Limibacter armeniacum: one gene and its partner. The protein of the gene in region 1 interacts with the protein of each later gene in a pairwise test. Links are inferred from orthologs where the notes say so. Each region holds a gene or a part of one and is shown on either strand. Other genes may lie near its edges. The genes, in order: recJ and V6R21_RS09245.

Region 1 (7,393 bases):
ACAGCAGGGTCTTCCCTAAAGTTGTCAGTACGTTTAATTTTATTCTGACTTCTTTCCTGCATTTTGGCTCTAGTTACTTCATAAGCAACCCATTCAGCTTGTTCATACGCTTCTGAGTAAGAGAGTGTAAAGCTGGAATGTCTGATAACTTCTTTTGTGGTAGAAGAAGGGGTAAAGTCAAGGTCAGCAGGAATAGTGTAATTGTAATTCTCAGTAGATGAGTTAGCCTTGTTGGAAGGTTTGCTGCTCGTTTTGTTGGAGGCAACACTCTTCTGAACATCATCAGCTAGCTCTTTTAATGCTTTGATGTCTTTATCGGAAAGGATTGGTTTACCATCCTTTTTTTTAGGGCCACATCCGACTATGGTTAGTAATATAAAAGCGTAAAAAAATAGTTTTTTCATTTGTTGTGATAGATTAGTCGTCTAAAGTTTATAATCCAAGATAGTAATGAATTTTGTTTATGTGCCGTATCTGTTGAACCAACTTGATTAAATTGAGTTATCAAAGAGCATACAACACAAAGAACTTATTACCTTTGCTTTTGCTACACGATAGCTTTAGCGTAAAGGCATGAAACAGCAGACATTAATACAGCATCTGAATGAAAGAGCTTAGACATCTCAATAAATATCTTTACAAATACAAAGGACACCTTTTTATGGGGACGTTGTTCGTCATCCTGTCCAATATATTTGCCATTGTACCAGCCCAAATGGTAAGGCATGCACTTAACCTTGTACTCGATGCGCTGAATGTGTATCCGCTGTTTGATGGGGGACAGTTGCAAGATTCATTCCGTTCAGACTTCTACATGACCATTCTGTTCTACGGTTTGCTGATTGTAGCCATGGCATTTCTTCGAGGGGTATTCCTATTCTTTATGCGTCAGACCATTATCGTGATGTCTCGTCTGATTGAGTACGATTTGAAAAATGATGTATTCAAGCATTATCAGTCATTACCGCTGAGTTTCTATAGAAGAAACAATACAGGGGACTTGATGGCTCGTATTTCCGAAGATGTTAGTAAGGTCCGGATGTACCTTGGCCCTGCGATTATGTATGGCATTAACCTGACAGTATCTTGTATCTTGATTATAGGCTACATGCTGACGGTAAACGTAAAGCTTACCTTGTGGGCTTTGGCGCCACTTCCTTTACTTTCAGTGAGTATCTATTATGTAAATAACCTGATTAATAAAAGGTCTGAAGCTATTCAGAAAAGCCTTTCAGGAATGTCAACTTTTGTACAGGAAGCATTCTCAGGCATTCGTGTGATCAAGGCATTTGTCAGGGAGAAAGATTCAGCAGGCTTGTTTGATGATGCAGCCAATGACTATACAGACAAGCAGTTGTCTTTGGCTAAAGTAAATGCCCTTTTTTATCCTTTGATGTTGGTGCTAATTGGCTTGAGTACTATTCTTACGGTGTATGTTGGAGGTATTGAAGTGATTAGAGGCTCTATCACACCTGGTAATATTGCAGAGTTTATCATGTATGTCAATATGCTTACATGGCCTGTAACATCATTGGGTTGGGTAACAAGTATTGTACAGCGAGCAGCAGCATCTCAGAAGCGAATCAATGAGTTCTTGCATACTGAAAATGAGATTGTCTCAATCAGTAATTTGGAAGAGCCGATCAAAGGTAAAGTAGCTTTTGAAGATGTGACATTGGTATACCCTGATTCAGGTATTGAGGCGGTAAAGAAGGTATCTTTTGAGATAAACGAAGGAGAGACACTGGCAATTTTGGGGACAACAGGCTCAGGAAAGAGTACGATTGCCAACCTGCTTTGCCGTATGTATGATCCAACAGATGGACGAGTATTGATCGATGGGAGAGATATCAAGCTCTTTGATATCAATCACATTCGAAATAAAATGGGGTATGTACCTCAGGATGTATTCCTATTCTCAGACTCAATCCGTAACAATATAGCCTTTGGTAAGGATGATGCGACAGAGGAGGAAATCATTCAGGCAGCCAAGGATGCAGACCTTTGGAACAATATATCCATGTTTGACAAGGGCTTGGAAACAGTCTTGGGAGAAAGAGGGATTACCCTTTCAGGAGGACAGAAACAGAGAACATCAATTGCACGTGCATTGATCCGTAAGCCTACTGTTCTGATTTTGGATGATTGCCTTTCGGCTGTGGATACCAAGACGGAGAATGCAATCTTGAATAACCTGCAAGGTATTATGGAGAACCGTACCAGTGTCATTATTTCTCATAGGGTATCATCTGCTAAGTTGGCAGACCGTATTCTGGTATTGGATCAGGGAGAAGTTGTAGAAACAGGCACGCATGCAGAACTTATGGAAAAGCAGGGAGCTTATAAGGAGTTGTATGAAAAGCAGGTGAGTACAGGTACCGAAGCTGAATAGTTATCAGTGGTTCAGCTTCTAAACGTATGTCTTTTATTAGGACGTATTTTATATTATAATTGAATTATACTTCCATATAACCTATAAATATTTTAGGTTATGATAAAGTATGATATTACCATAACTGATATAAGAAATAGCTAAAAACCTATGAATGACGCCTGGTACCAAGTCATTTACCAGCTACAAGAATATTTTACCGTATGGGCAGTGCTGTTGGGGGCAAGTGTCATCTCTATGCTGGTATTTCTGATTTATAATCCCAAAAAGAAGTTTCAGACCGAAGAAGATCGGATGCAATACCTTTTCAACGAGCTGAAAGTCTCCAAAGCCAATGCTGATAAGATCATGGAAGTTTATGAGCAGCGTTTGGAGGACAAAGAGCTGGAGATAAAGCAGAGAGAACGCCGTCTGAAAAGTATTGAAGAGCAAATTGCAGCACAGGAAAGCGATTTGTTGTATGTGACTGATTTGCCTGAAGACCTTCAGGGACGTATTGTCACAGCCAAGCGCCGAACCAATTATAAAATGCTGCTGCTAGGTATCTTATTTGGAGGACTAGTAGGGGTGATTTTAATGTTGTTGATATTAAATCAGGATACCCTGATGTCATGGTTCTAGCAACCTGAATAAAACATTGATAAACTGAAACGAAAGGTCAGAAACAGGAATTAGATTTTTGTTTCTGACCTTTCGTTTTATCTTTTGAACTCAAAACTATCTTACTCTGCTGAGAGTATAATTGAGATATACATGAAGCACACCGTTTGGAAAATAAAAGAACAGGCAACGCCAGAACAGGTAGGGGTACTTTGTAACGCTATTAACGTTAGTGCCCCAATGGCATCTTTGTTATTTCAGAGAGGTGTAACAGATTATGATTCAGCTAAAAAGTTCTTCAGAGGAGGTTTATCGCTTTTGCATGACCCTGCACAGATGGCAGACATGTCAAAAGCAGTAAACCGTCTGTCAGAAGCATTGGAAAATGAGGAGCAGATTCTGTTTTATGGCGACTACGATGTAGATGGAACGACTTCAGTCGCCATGTTTTTGTCATTTTTCAAAGATGTTTATCCGTATGTTGACTATTATATTCCAGATAAATACCGTGAAGGATATGGGATTTCCGATAGGGGATTAGCATATGCAGAAGAAATAGGGGCAACGCTTATCATTACTTTGGATTGTGGTATTCAGGAAGTAGAACAGGTTCAGAAAGCGAAAGAAAGCGGGATTGAGGTTATCATCTGTGACCATCATCAACCTGATGATGTATTGCCATCGGCAGTAGCCATACTGAATCCAAAGCGTGAAGACTGCCCTTATCCGTATAAAGGACTTTCAGGTTGTGGAGTTGGGTTTAAGCTGCTTCAGGCTTTTTGTCAGGAGCATGATGTGCCAGAGGATGATCTTTGGAGACTAACAGACTTGTTGGCTGTAAGTATAGCTTGTGATATTGTACCGATTACGGGAGAAAACAGGGTTTTAGCCAAAGAAGGGTTGAGGAGGTTGGAATCAACAGAGAACTATGGGCTTCAGGCATTGATGAAAAGAATCAAAGGAGATGAGCCAGTGACAATTTCCAAGTTAGTATTTGGTATGGGGCCAAGGTTGAATGCAGCAGGTAGAGTAGCGCATGCCAATCTTTCAGTTAAGTTATTGACTTCTAATTCTCATACAGAGGCTGAAAACTTTTTGAAAGATATTGAAACAAAGAATCAGCAAAGGAAAGCGTATGACCAGTTGGCAACTGCTCAAGCACTACAGATGATTAAAGAAAATGGATGGGGAAATAGGTTCAGTACCGTTTTATACCATCCTGATTGGCACAAAGGTGTGGTAGGTATCGTAGCATCACGTTGTACGGAGGTATATTACCGACCTACAGTCGTATTAACTTTTTCAGATGGTTTTGTAACAGGTTCAGCACGTTCGGTCGGTGACTTTGATCTTTATGGTGCTTTGCATGAATGTCGTGAATATTTTATTTCCTTTGGAGGACATAAAGCTGCCGCTGGGATCAAGCTCCTGCCAGATGATGTAGACAGTTTTAGAGTAAAGTTTGAAGAGGTTGTCAAAAACAAACTTAATGGGGAAGAGTTTGTAGAAGAGTTACCTATAGATGTTTGTTTGAATTTGGATCAGGTAACTGCCAATTTTTATACCCTAATACAGCAAATGCGTCCTTTTGGTCCCGAAAACCGACAACCCCTATTTATGTCAGAAAGGCTGAACGTCTCAGGGAATGTAAGGGTTTTAAAAGATAAACACCTGAAGTTTACCGTCAGGCAGGAGGGTAGGTTACATCGCTATGAAGCCATAGGATTCGGGATGGCTACTGACTATTTGTCACTTTTGGAAAGTGGAGAGTCTTTTGATATCTGTTACCATATACAAGCTAATGAATATCGTAACAATCGTTTCTTACAATTAGTCATTAAAGATATAAGAATACATGGCAAGGCTTGAGGAATAGTATTACTTGACTAAGCTTGCTGCCAAACTATAAAACCGCTAAAACAATATGGGAGGAATTGTCATAACGCCAGTTGTGCGTACACTACTACTGATCAATGTTGGGATATATGCCGTTCAGGCACTTTTGAACCTACCATTAGATGACTGGTTGGGGTATCATTATATTCACTCAAGTGAGTTTCAGCCATACCAGCTGATTACGTTCATGTTTGTACATGCCAATTTTGATCACCTATTCAGTAATATGTTGGGCTTGTTTTTCTTTGGGCCTGTTTTGGAACATGTATTGGGACAAAAGCGTTTTTTGGTACTCTATATGGTAGCTGGAGTTGGTGGAGGGTTACTTTATGGCGCATTGAACTACTATGAGGTCCATCAAATTGAAGTAGCTGCCAGAGAGTTTCTTAATTCTCCAACACCTGAGTTGTTTCAGCAGTTTATTACTGATCATGGAACAGCAGTAGGAACCTGGCTATCACAAAATGAGGCTTATGCTTTGGCTTATGATCAGTTGCCAGCCCATCCAGAAAGTGCAGCATTGATAGATAAAGCATCTTTTATAGTAAAAGAGATCTATGGCTTTTTCTCAGGCATACCAATGGTAGGGGCCTCAGGAGCAATTTTTGGTATCTTGATTGGTTTTGGATACCTGTTTCCTAACAAACAGATTATGTTACTTATCCCACCGATTCCAATGAAAGCTAAATACCTGATTGGTGCATACTTGGCTTATGAAGTGTACATGCTTTGGAGACAAAACCCTGGTGATAATGTTGCACACTTGGCACACTTGGGGGGAGCCTTATTTGCGTTTATTTTGTTGAGAAATTGGGGTTACAAACCAATGAGCTAAACAATATAAACCCCTTATTCGTAATCATAATGGAAGGTTTTGTATTGAAATATTAATATTTACATATTCCTCCAAATTGATTACATTGTTGTAAATATTTGATGGTCCATTCCAATGAAGATATAAGCAGATGAACAGTTTTGTTACCGACCTGAAAGCAACCTGGAATAAACCAAACAGTGGTTTGGCAAGGCTAATAATCATTAACGTCATTGCTTTTGTAGTAATGAGTTTGATTTCCTTGGTCTGTAGGTTTACGGGGTTTGAAGGCTTTTTTAATGAGTACATTTTTAGGAATATCGCCTTGCCGCCGGATATAAGTGATTTTATCGTCAGACCTTGGACGTTGATTACTTATTTTTTCAGCCATAGCTTACAGGAGTTCTTCCACATATTGTTCAATATGTTGATGCTCTATTGGTTTGGAGTTATTTTTATGGAGTTTTTGGGAAGTCGAAAGCTTGTGGTACTGTATATCTTGGGAGGATTAGTTGGTGGACTTCTATACCTCACAATGTATAATCTTGTTCCTTACTTTATTAGTAGACAGCCTGTGGGGATGATTGGAGCTTCTGCATGTGCTTATGCAATTGTGGTAGGTGCAGCAACACTGTCTCCAGATTATCGAATGAACCTGCTTTTCTTTGGGCCTGTAAAAATCAAATATATAGCAGCGGTTACAATCTTCATTTCACTGATCGGAACCTCAGGAGCAAATGCTGGCGGTAATTTGGCACACTTGGGTGGAGCACTGATAGGGTTTGTTTACATCAAGGCACTTAAAGCCGGAACAGACTTGGGTAAGCCGGTATCAGCTGTATTGGATTTCTTCTCTAATATTGGAAAACCATCATCCAGCCTAAAGGTGACTTACCGTAAGAACTCAGGTTCAAAGAAGGGAAAGGGGGCAAAAGATGGAGAGCCAGATCAAGAGATTGTAGATGCAATCTTGGATAAGATTTCTGAAAAAGGGTATGAAAACCTAACTCAGGAAGAGAAGCAAATCCTGTTTAAAGCGAGTCAGAAAAAAGGTTAATAATCTTAGAATAATAATAAATGAAAAGGGAATCTGAATTACTCAGATTCCCTTTTTTAATATCAGTCATTGCCGTTTTCAATCTCTTTTGTAATCACCTTAAGGTTTTCTTTTACAAAGTTGATTTTTTCTAGCAGTTTGTCCTTGTCTTCATCAATGATGGTCACGTGACCCATCTTACGGTGAGGCTTGGTATAAAGCTTACCATACAAATGGACATAGATTCCTTCTTGAGCAAGAACTTCATTCAGTCCTTCATAAACAGCTTTTCCTTCATATCCAGGTTCGCCCAATACATTTACCATTGCAGAAGGTGTACGCAGTTTAGTGCTACCCAAAGGCATATCCAATATAGCTCTTAGATGTTGCTCAAACTGAGAAGTATAGTTGGCTTCGATTGTTTGGTGACCGCTGTTATGTGTTCTTGGAGCAATCTCGTTTACAAGGACTTTTCCATCCTTTGCAACAAAAAGTTCTACCGCCAGCAGACCTACAAACTCCATTTTGTTTACAAGGTCAGTTGCAATCTCTTCTGCTCTTTGTGCTACCTCTTCTGAAATCTCAGCAGGTCCCAACAGGTAATCTACTAAGTTAGCATCATGGTAAACCAATTCAACTGGAGGGAAAGCTTTTG
Region 2 (7,500 bases), on another replicon or contig:
TTGTGAAATGGCAGGTGTTGAAGCTTTTTTGCCGTAAAACTGTTCTGTTAAATCCTTATTTAGACTGAATTTTGATAGTGGCAAAGGTAATTATTACAAATGCTTTTTACTATAAATGTTTGGACTTAACCTCTAAAAAGTTTTAATGTTAAGCCTTATCAGAAGCAAAAAAAGTACAACCATTTCCTTAGGAAGTGGTATTTTTATGTCTGAATTTAGAAAGAAATCAAGCAAAGCCTTTGGAAAAAGGTGATGTGAAATATAGAATTAAAAGAAGGTCAGACGCTTATATTGCCTTTGTGTGGTAAGTGTTCCCGACTGATTTTTAGCTTATGAAAGTCTGCATCGCAGAGAAACCGAGCGTGGCAAAGGAAATTGCCATGGTAATAGGCGCCAAGCAGCGCAGAGATGGGTATTATGAGGGAAATGGGTATCAGGTAACCTGGACTTTTGGACACTTGTGTACCTTGAAGGAACCTCAAGACTATGATCCAGCACTGAAAAGGTGGGACTTAACCACTTTGCCGATTATCCCTGTGAAGTTTGCCATTAAGATTATGGAAGACAAAGGGGTGAAGCAGCAGTTCAATGTGATCAAATCATTGGTGGCAAAAGCGCAGGAAGTGATCAACTGTGGTGATGCCGGGCAAGAGGGAGAACTTATACAGCGTTGGGTTTTGCAAGAAGCTCGTTGCCGTGTTCCTGTCAAGCGATTGTGGATTTCATCTTTGACTGAAGAAGCGATTCGTGATGGTTTCCGTGCACTGCGTGATGCCAAAGAGTTTGACCTTTTATATGCTGCAGGTAGCTCTCGGGCTATTGGAGACTGGCTGCTTGGGATCAATGCAACGAGACTTTATACACTAAAATACGGGGCTTTTGGGCAGGTATTATCCATTGGCAGGGTACAAACGCCAACCTTGGCACTGATAGTCAACAGACAAAAAGAGTTGAACAATTTTACACCTGAAACTTATTGGGAGCTTAAAACCAAGTACAGGGATGTTCTCTTTACAGCGAGAGGTGAGCAACTGGATGAATTTGGGGCTTTTGAAGGCAAGTTCAAGGATAAGGAAAAAGCCGAAGAACTGGTTAGGTCTTTAGAAAATCAGCCATTTACCATCACGTCATTTACAAAGAAAAAAGGAAAGGAAACACCTCCTAAGCTTTTTGACTTGACTTCATTGCAGGTGACTTGTAATAAGAAGTTTGGGTTTTCAGCTGACCAGACACTGAAGTTGGCTCAGAGCTTATACGAAAAGAAGGTGTTGACTTATCCAAGGGTTGATACAACACACTTGCCTAACGATGTATTTCCGCAAGTGCCGGCTATATTGAAAACCTTGCACAAGTTTGCAGATCAGGTGCAGCCGCTTCTGGGTAAACCGATCAAGAAGTCAAAGAAGGTATTTGATGATAAGAAAGTCACTGATCACCATGCCATTATTCCTACAAAAGTGGCAGCTAAAGGACTTGCACATAACGAGCAGGTAGTTTATGATCTGGTGGCATTGAGGTTTATAGCAGCATTTTACCCTGATTGTATCGTATCCAAAACAGAAGTATTGGGTGATGTAAAAGGTATTGAATTTAAAGTTACAGGTAAACAGATCCTTGATCCGGGATGGCGTGTATTGTTTCAGAAAGAGGAAGAGGCTGCCAAGAGAGCTAGAGAGCAAAGGAAGAAAAGAGGGGAGGAGGACGATGATGACGACAATAAGGGACAGGAAGATCAGGAACAGGTATTGCCTGAATTTAAGAAGGGCGAGAGTGGTCCGCACGAACCTCAATTGCAAGAAAAGGTAACCTCTCCACCTAAATTGTACACTGAAGCAACCCTACTTAGGGCAATGGAAACCGCAGGTAAACAGGTGGAAGATGAGGAGTTGAGAGACCTGATGAAAGAGAATGGGATAGGAAGACCTTCTACTAGAGCAGCAATCATCGAGACACTTTTCAGAAGAAAGTATATTCGAAAGGAACGTAAGAACCTTGTGCCTACACAAACAGGGACCGAATTGGTGGACACCATCCAAAATGAGATGTTGAAGTCTGCTGAACTGACAGGTGTTTGGGAGAAAAAATTACGTGAGATCGAGGATGGGACTTATCAGGTTGCCAATTTCATGAATGAAATGAAAGAAATGGTAACAGAAGTAGTTCAAACAGTGAAATACGATCAGAATGCCAAACGAATAGTAACTGAAGATCCTGAAGAAAAACCAGAGCATAAAACAGCTGCAACAGCTGACAAGAAGAAAAAGGCTGTTTCAGATAAAAAAATAACATGTCCGAAGTGCGGAGAGCATGAAGTTGTAAAGGGAAATACAGCTTATGGTTGTCTAGGAAACAAGGATAAATCTTGTGATTTTGTAATAGGGTTTGAATTTGGAGGTAAAAAACTAACAGATAAGCAATTACAGTCTCTGATTATAAAAGGTAAAACCCCAAGTATAAAAGGACTTGAAATAGATGGACAAAAAGTGGAGGGATACCTTACTTTGGATAAGCGTTTTAAGGTGGCTTTTCACAAAGTAGAAGAGGCTCTGCTAACTTGCCCTAAGTGTAAGAAATATGAAGTAGTGAAAGGGAAGACGGCCTTTGGTTGTTTGGGGAATAAATACAGGACTTGCAATTTTGTGGTTCCATTTGAAATCAGGGGTAAAAAGTTGTCTGAAAATCAGATTAAGCAGCTGGTTCAAAAAGGAAAGACAGGTAAGCTATCAGGGTTTGAGGTTAATGGTGATAAATTTAACGCCAAACTGATCTTGGATGCGAACTGTACCATTCAATTTGAAAAAATGGATTAGTAAAATATAGGAAAAGCCGTTACCAATCGAATGGTAACGGCTTTATTATTATTCAACACTCTACGGTACACTTTTTTATAACCAACTAAAAACCAGTTTTTCAGATGGTGTTTTGGAACTAATTCCCCTCCAAAACTTCTTCCAAAGTCCTTTGATCTCATTACCTACTTGGCGGGGTCTCGTACAGAAATGCTCCTGCAACAGATCTTTTCCCTTTCTGAAATAGCTGTTCTCCCTGTAACCGTGGTTCTTTACTTTTATGTTTTGTACTTTTTCATGGAAAGCCACGCCAAATAAGTGACAAACAGCAAAGGCCATACACACCACAGCAAAAAGTCTTTCAAGCCGATCCAATTTGGTCAGGTGAGTGGCTTCCAGGTTGAATCCCCGCCCTTTGAGCGACTGGAAGAACACCTCGATGCTCCACCGTTTTCTATAGCTTGACAGCAAGCCGCTTTTCATCAGGTTTGAGACTACGATCAGGTAGTCCTTTCGCCCGTTTTTATCCTTGGTCATCTGCATGGAAAGAGTCAGGTCCATTCCATAGATCGTCGCTCTTCGGTCAGTGCAACGAAAACCTTCTTTGCTCCATACCTCTCCTGTTTTCTCCACACCATCGATGTTGATTTTGTGGTGTGATGGAATCCGAACGCAGAAGACAATCCCTTGCATGGTCATAAACCGAAGCCACTTTTTGCCGATAAACTCTCGGTCTGCAATCACTTTCCCGATCCGCTCGGGAGGTACAATCTGAAGCACTTCCTTCAGCAAATCAATACGCTCCTGCTGGTGGCTGTTTCCTTTTTTGTCCAGTAGCCGAAAAGCCAGTGGGAAACCCACGCCATGACTGTAGGCCGTCACGGCCAGAATATTCACTGCCTGCTTTCTGGACTGCCAGTTGGTTCGGTCAATGCAGAGGGTGATCTTTCCGGATGGCAGGCAGGAAAACAACCATGCCATCAGGGCCTGATAATTGAACACAGCTCCTGACATAAAGCGTTTGACTTGCTTGGTCCGAGAAGCTTTTTGTGCCTTGGATGGCAAGTTTTTGGCTATCTGATGAAATTGCACATTTTCATCTTCCACCAAGGCCGTAATTAGCTTGGCTAGTACCTGTTTGCTTGGTTTGCCTTTGACGATTTGGAAACCGCAGAGGATTTCAAGTATATTTGCAGTCAACATAAAGGTAAAGGTCTGGCTTGTGGTTTTGGCGAACGGCAAAGTTAGACCTTTGCTTTTTCTTGCCCCAATCAGCCCTTAAATAACCTGCAAATATCCTGTAATCCAGTATTACACCCTTAACTCACTTTGTTATTAAAACTGTACCGTAGAGTGATTATTCAATAAAAATACGATCTTCACCTGTAAACTTTGGTGACTGTACTGATAATACTTTTAAAGGTTTGTTGCCCATGACTTTTATAACTGCATGAGGAGTTCCTTTTGGTATAAAAATATAATCTCCTTTTTGAATATTTAAAGTTTGTTCACCCAATAACATTTCAGCTTTACCATCAAGAATATAAACACTCTCAGTATGGTGAATATGTTTATGCTTTCTAACAGACGTCTTAACCCAGATTATAAAAGAAGTTACCTGTTCGTTGGATGCAATGGGCTTTACATGGACATTTTCATAAACAGTGTTTGGTTCAATTTTTTCTAAACTGGTTATGTTTTGACCATTACAGTAAAGCGTAAATACAAACCAAAATACAAAGGTTGTTATCAAGTACTTGATCATATATTAGCGGATATAAACCAACATTTGACCAGAAAAGAACTTGTGAGCGTCTTGTGCGGTGACGATAGGGATTTCCTCCATAGGTACATGACCAGCATCTTCATATATGATCATCGAGGCATCAGCAATCTTGTCACTGAATTTGGTTGCCAATTCTGAAGGAATCCATACATCTTTTTTACCCCACATGATTAAAGTAGGAGCATAGACTTGTCCAATCATGGAGGTGTTATCTTTTTTAGGCATGGAAATTCTGTCTATAAAAGCCTGCCTGTTTCCTGACCTTAAGAGTGTTTGGTGGTAGCGGTTAACCAACTTGTCATCTACTTTTGAATCATCTCCATAAACCTCAAGCAGGTTCTGTTTTACTAAAAATTTCGGTGTGCAATAGCGTAAAGCCTGTTGTATTAGTGGTGTTTTGGTAAGATCAAATACCCAAGGTGAAGTAGTGGTCTCATTGCGAATGCCACTAGGAGAAATAAGAATAAGTTTATTGACTTTTGCAGGGTGGCGGGCGGTGAAGTTCCATGCTATTTCCCCTCCAAGAGAGTTTCCGACTAAATAGCACTCATCAATTTTTAGTGAATCCAAAAGTGTTGACAGCATTCTGTCGTACATAGCAATAGAATAATCTTTATTAGGGTGTGGACCAGACAGACCAAAACCAGGGAGGTCCAGTCGGATAATTCTATAATCTTGGCGTAATTGTTTTCGCCATCCATCCCACGTTTGTAAGGAGGAAGCTGTCCCGTGAAGCAGTATGAGTGGTATTCCTGTCCCTTCATCTTGGTAGTGGACAGTCATTCCTTCAAAATTCAAGTAGTGTGAATAGGCGTTGGCAAAGTGTTTTTTGAGTTTTTCAGCAGGTATGTCGCTGTAAAAGTGGAAACCAACAAAAGTGGCAATCACAGCTACAAGGGTTACAGTAGCAATTTTCTTGTACATGGTAGTTCAATCGTAGTTGTTTAATAGGGTTTTTAGCTTAATGTTAACAATTTGATGTTTTTTAAATGATAATTCAAATAAAAACCCCTTAAATGATATTGATGTACAATGTTTTTTGATTGTGTAAAAAGAAAACCACTTCATTATAGAAGTGGTTTTATAGGGAAATTTATTGTATTTGAATTGCTTAGTTAGAAGTCTGCTTATTAGTAAAGGTCTTACATCTAGCAATCATTTGTCTTGTCCAAATAAGTTGTTCTTTGTTATATTCTTGAGTCTCTTTAAACCTTAAAACCAAATACCTTTCACAGGCTTCAAAAGCTGCTAATGCTTTTGAATACTCCTCCATTCTTAAAAATAATAGTCCTTTTTCTTGCTCACGTTCTGGTTTGAAATTGATGAAGTCTTGGTTTTCAATATTAAGTAGAGCTAAGGCATCTTTGTTGCTTTTGTTAGTGTTTTGAAGGTGTCGGCTAATATTAGCCTTTAAGAGGTATGCTTCTTCAGTAGGCCATTGACTCGCAATGATTTTATCCAAGAGTTCGGAAGCTAATTCAAAGTTTCTGTTGTGAATTTCAATGGTAGCCAAAGCTTGTAAACTAGGAACTACCATTCTTTGGAAACGGTAGTCAGGATTGGGTTCACTTGATATATATTCAAGTTTTTTTAGCCTCTTTTTTAAGCTTGGATGGCTGTCAAGCAACCCTGTCCATTCTTTACTTCCGCTACGTGTATAATGTTTGCCAGCTCTCTCCAAGACTCTGCCTAAAGCATGTTTATCTTTTCCTTGTGTAATTAGCCATTCTTGTGCAATCTTATCAGCAGCTGTTTCATCATTTCTTGAATAAGAAGCACCGATAACCTGTTGAATAGCTGCAGTTGCATTATTAGAAAGTGTGCCGGCAACTACTGTGGCAATATAACTATTAGTAAGCGAATAGTTTTTCTTCTCAGCGTTCACTGCAGCTGCTGTCATAGCTGCAGTGTCAATGATATTACCTATGGTAGTCGTTGTTTTATGGGTCTTGTATTGCTTTAAATTGTGATCCAAGACAAGATGAGCTACTTCATGAGCCAAAATTGCCTCTAACTCATCCTCATTTTCTATCAGAGACAGCAGGCCTGTGGTTATAAATATACTACCGTCGTGTGTAGAGAAGACATTAAGTTCAGTTGATTTTATAATTTGAATATTAAGGTCTTTGTATCTACCTGGTAATACTAAATCAGTAGGAAATACCTCCATCAAGTTTTGATACAGGTAATCTTCCATCATAGGGTCATTCAGAAAGTTATAGTTATTAAGTTTTTTGCTTAGATATTTTTTAGACTTTATGTCTAACTCATTTCTGTTGTTATAATCTTGATAAACCTTTCCATTATTTGATATTTTTGGTTTTCTGTATTTAAGCCATTGGGCTGTCCAAAAATCAGCTTCAAAATCTTGTGCAAACAAGGTGTGGGGAAGGAGTGAAATAAATGTGAGTAATAAAAAATACTTTTGCATAGTAGATAGGGTTTTAAATTGAATTTGGGTGCTTGTTTATATTGTGACAATTGAAAAGTAATATAGTCAAAAAAATATATTTTTCTCATAAAAAAATAGAGCGGAATGAGATTGATTTCTTGTTAGGAGGTGAGTTTTTATATGTTTGAAGTGTAGGTGGGTGTTTATGTTTAATTTGTTTGTTGTAATGAAATTTTGTTGCTTTTATTAAATTTATATATATATAGGTTTTTCTGTTGAGTGTTTTGTGATTGTAGTTTTCTCGATGTTAACATTGTAAATTTTTAATGATTAACTGGGTGGTGAAGTTGTGTTTTGAGATTGTTTGTTAGTTGAAATATTGTTGATTCAATTAGTTAATTGTGTTTTTTGATTTTGTGTTCAATATAGCCCTAAGCGCTCTCTTATTGTTCTCTTGGTAATGGAAAGAGGTAACCTAAATTAAATCATTAGAAGGATTTGGAGTGAAATTTTTAAATATGGGGTGGGTGGTC

The links.
Region 2: the proteins of recJ (region 1) and V6R21_RS09245 interact in binary tests that used the Escherichia coli proteins (3 or more experiments, as listed by UniProt). The link is inferred for Limibacter armeniacum from one-to-one orthologs.

Annotation. Positions count from the first base shown.
Region 1 is NZ_JBAJNO010000009.1:2,789,532-2,796,924, forward strand. The notes cover bases 2,540-5,503. They hold recJ (single-stranded-DNA-specific exonuclease RecJ), read left to right. Parts: upstream 2,540-3,145; coding sequence 3,146-4,861; downstream 4,862-5,503. Other genes in these bases: V6R21_RS29375 (hypothetical protein), read left to right, coding at 2,543-3,013; V6R21_RS29385 (rhomboid family intramembrane serine protease), read left to right, coding at 4,917-5,503. Also shown: V6R21_RS29365 (DNA/RNA non-specific endonuclease), read right to left, coding at 1-404; V6R21_RS29370 (ABC transporter ATP-binding protein), read left to right, coding at 605-2,392; more of V6R21_RS29385, read left to right, coding at 5,504-5,723; V6R21_RS29390 (rhomboid family intramembrane serine protease), read left to right, coding at 5,854-6,759; V6R21_RS29395 (5-(carboxyamino)imidazole ribonucleotide synthase), read right to left, coding at 6,822-7,393. UniProt on the Escherichia coli protein: Single-stranded-DNA-specific exonuclease.
Region 2 is NZ_JBAJNO010000008.1:810,940-818,439, forward strand. Bases 1-3,071 are described here. They hold V6R21_RS09245 (type IA DNA topoisomerase), read left to right. Parts: upstream 1-332; coding sequence 333-2,810; downstream 2,811-3,071. Other genes in these bases: V6R21_RS09250 (IS4 family transposase), read right to left, coding at 2,886-3,071. In the rest of the region: more of V6R21_RS09250, read right to left, coding at 3,072-3,992; V6R21_RS09255 (cupin domain-containing protein), read right to left, coding at 4,147-4,554; V6R21_RS09260 (alpha/beta fold hydrolase), read right to left, coding at 4,558-5,499; V6R21_RS09265 (M48 family metallopeptidase), read right to left, coding at 5,687-7,006; V6R21_RS32410 (hypothetical protein), read right to left, coding at 7,480-7,500.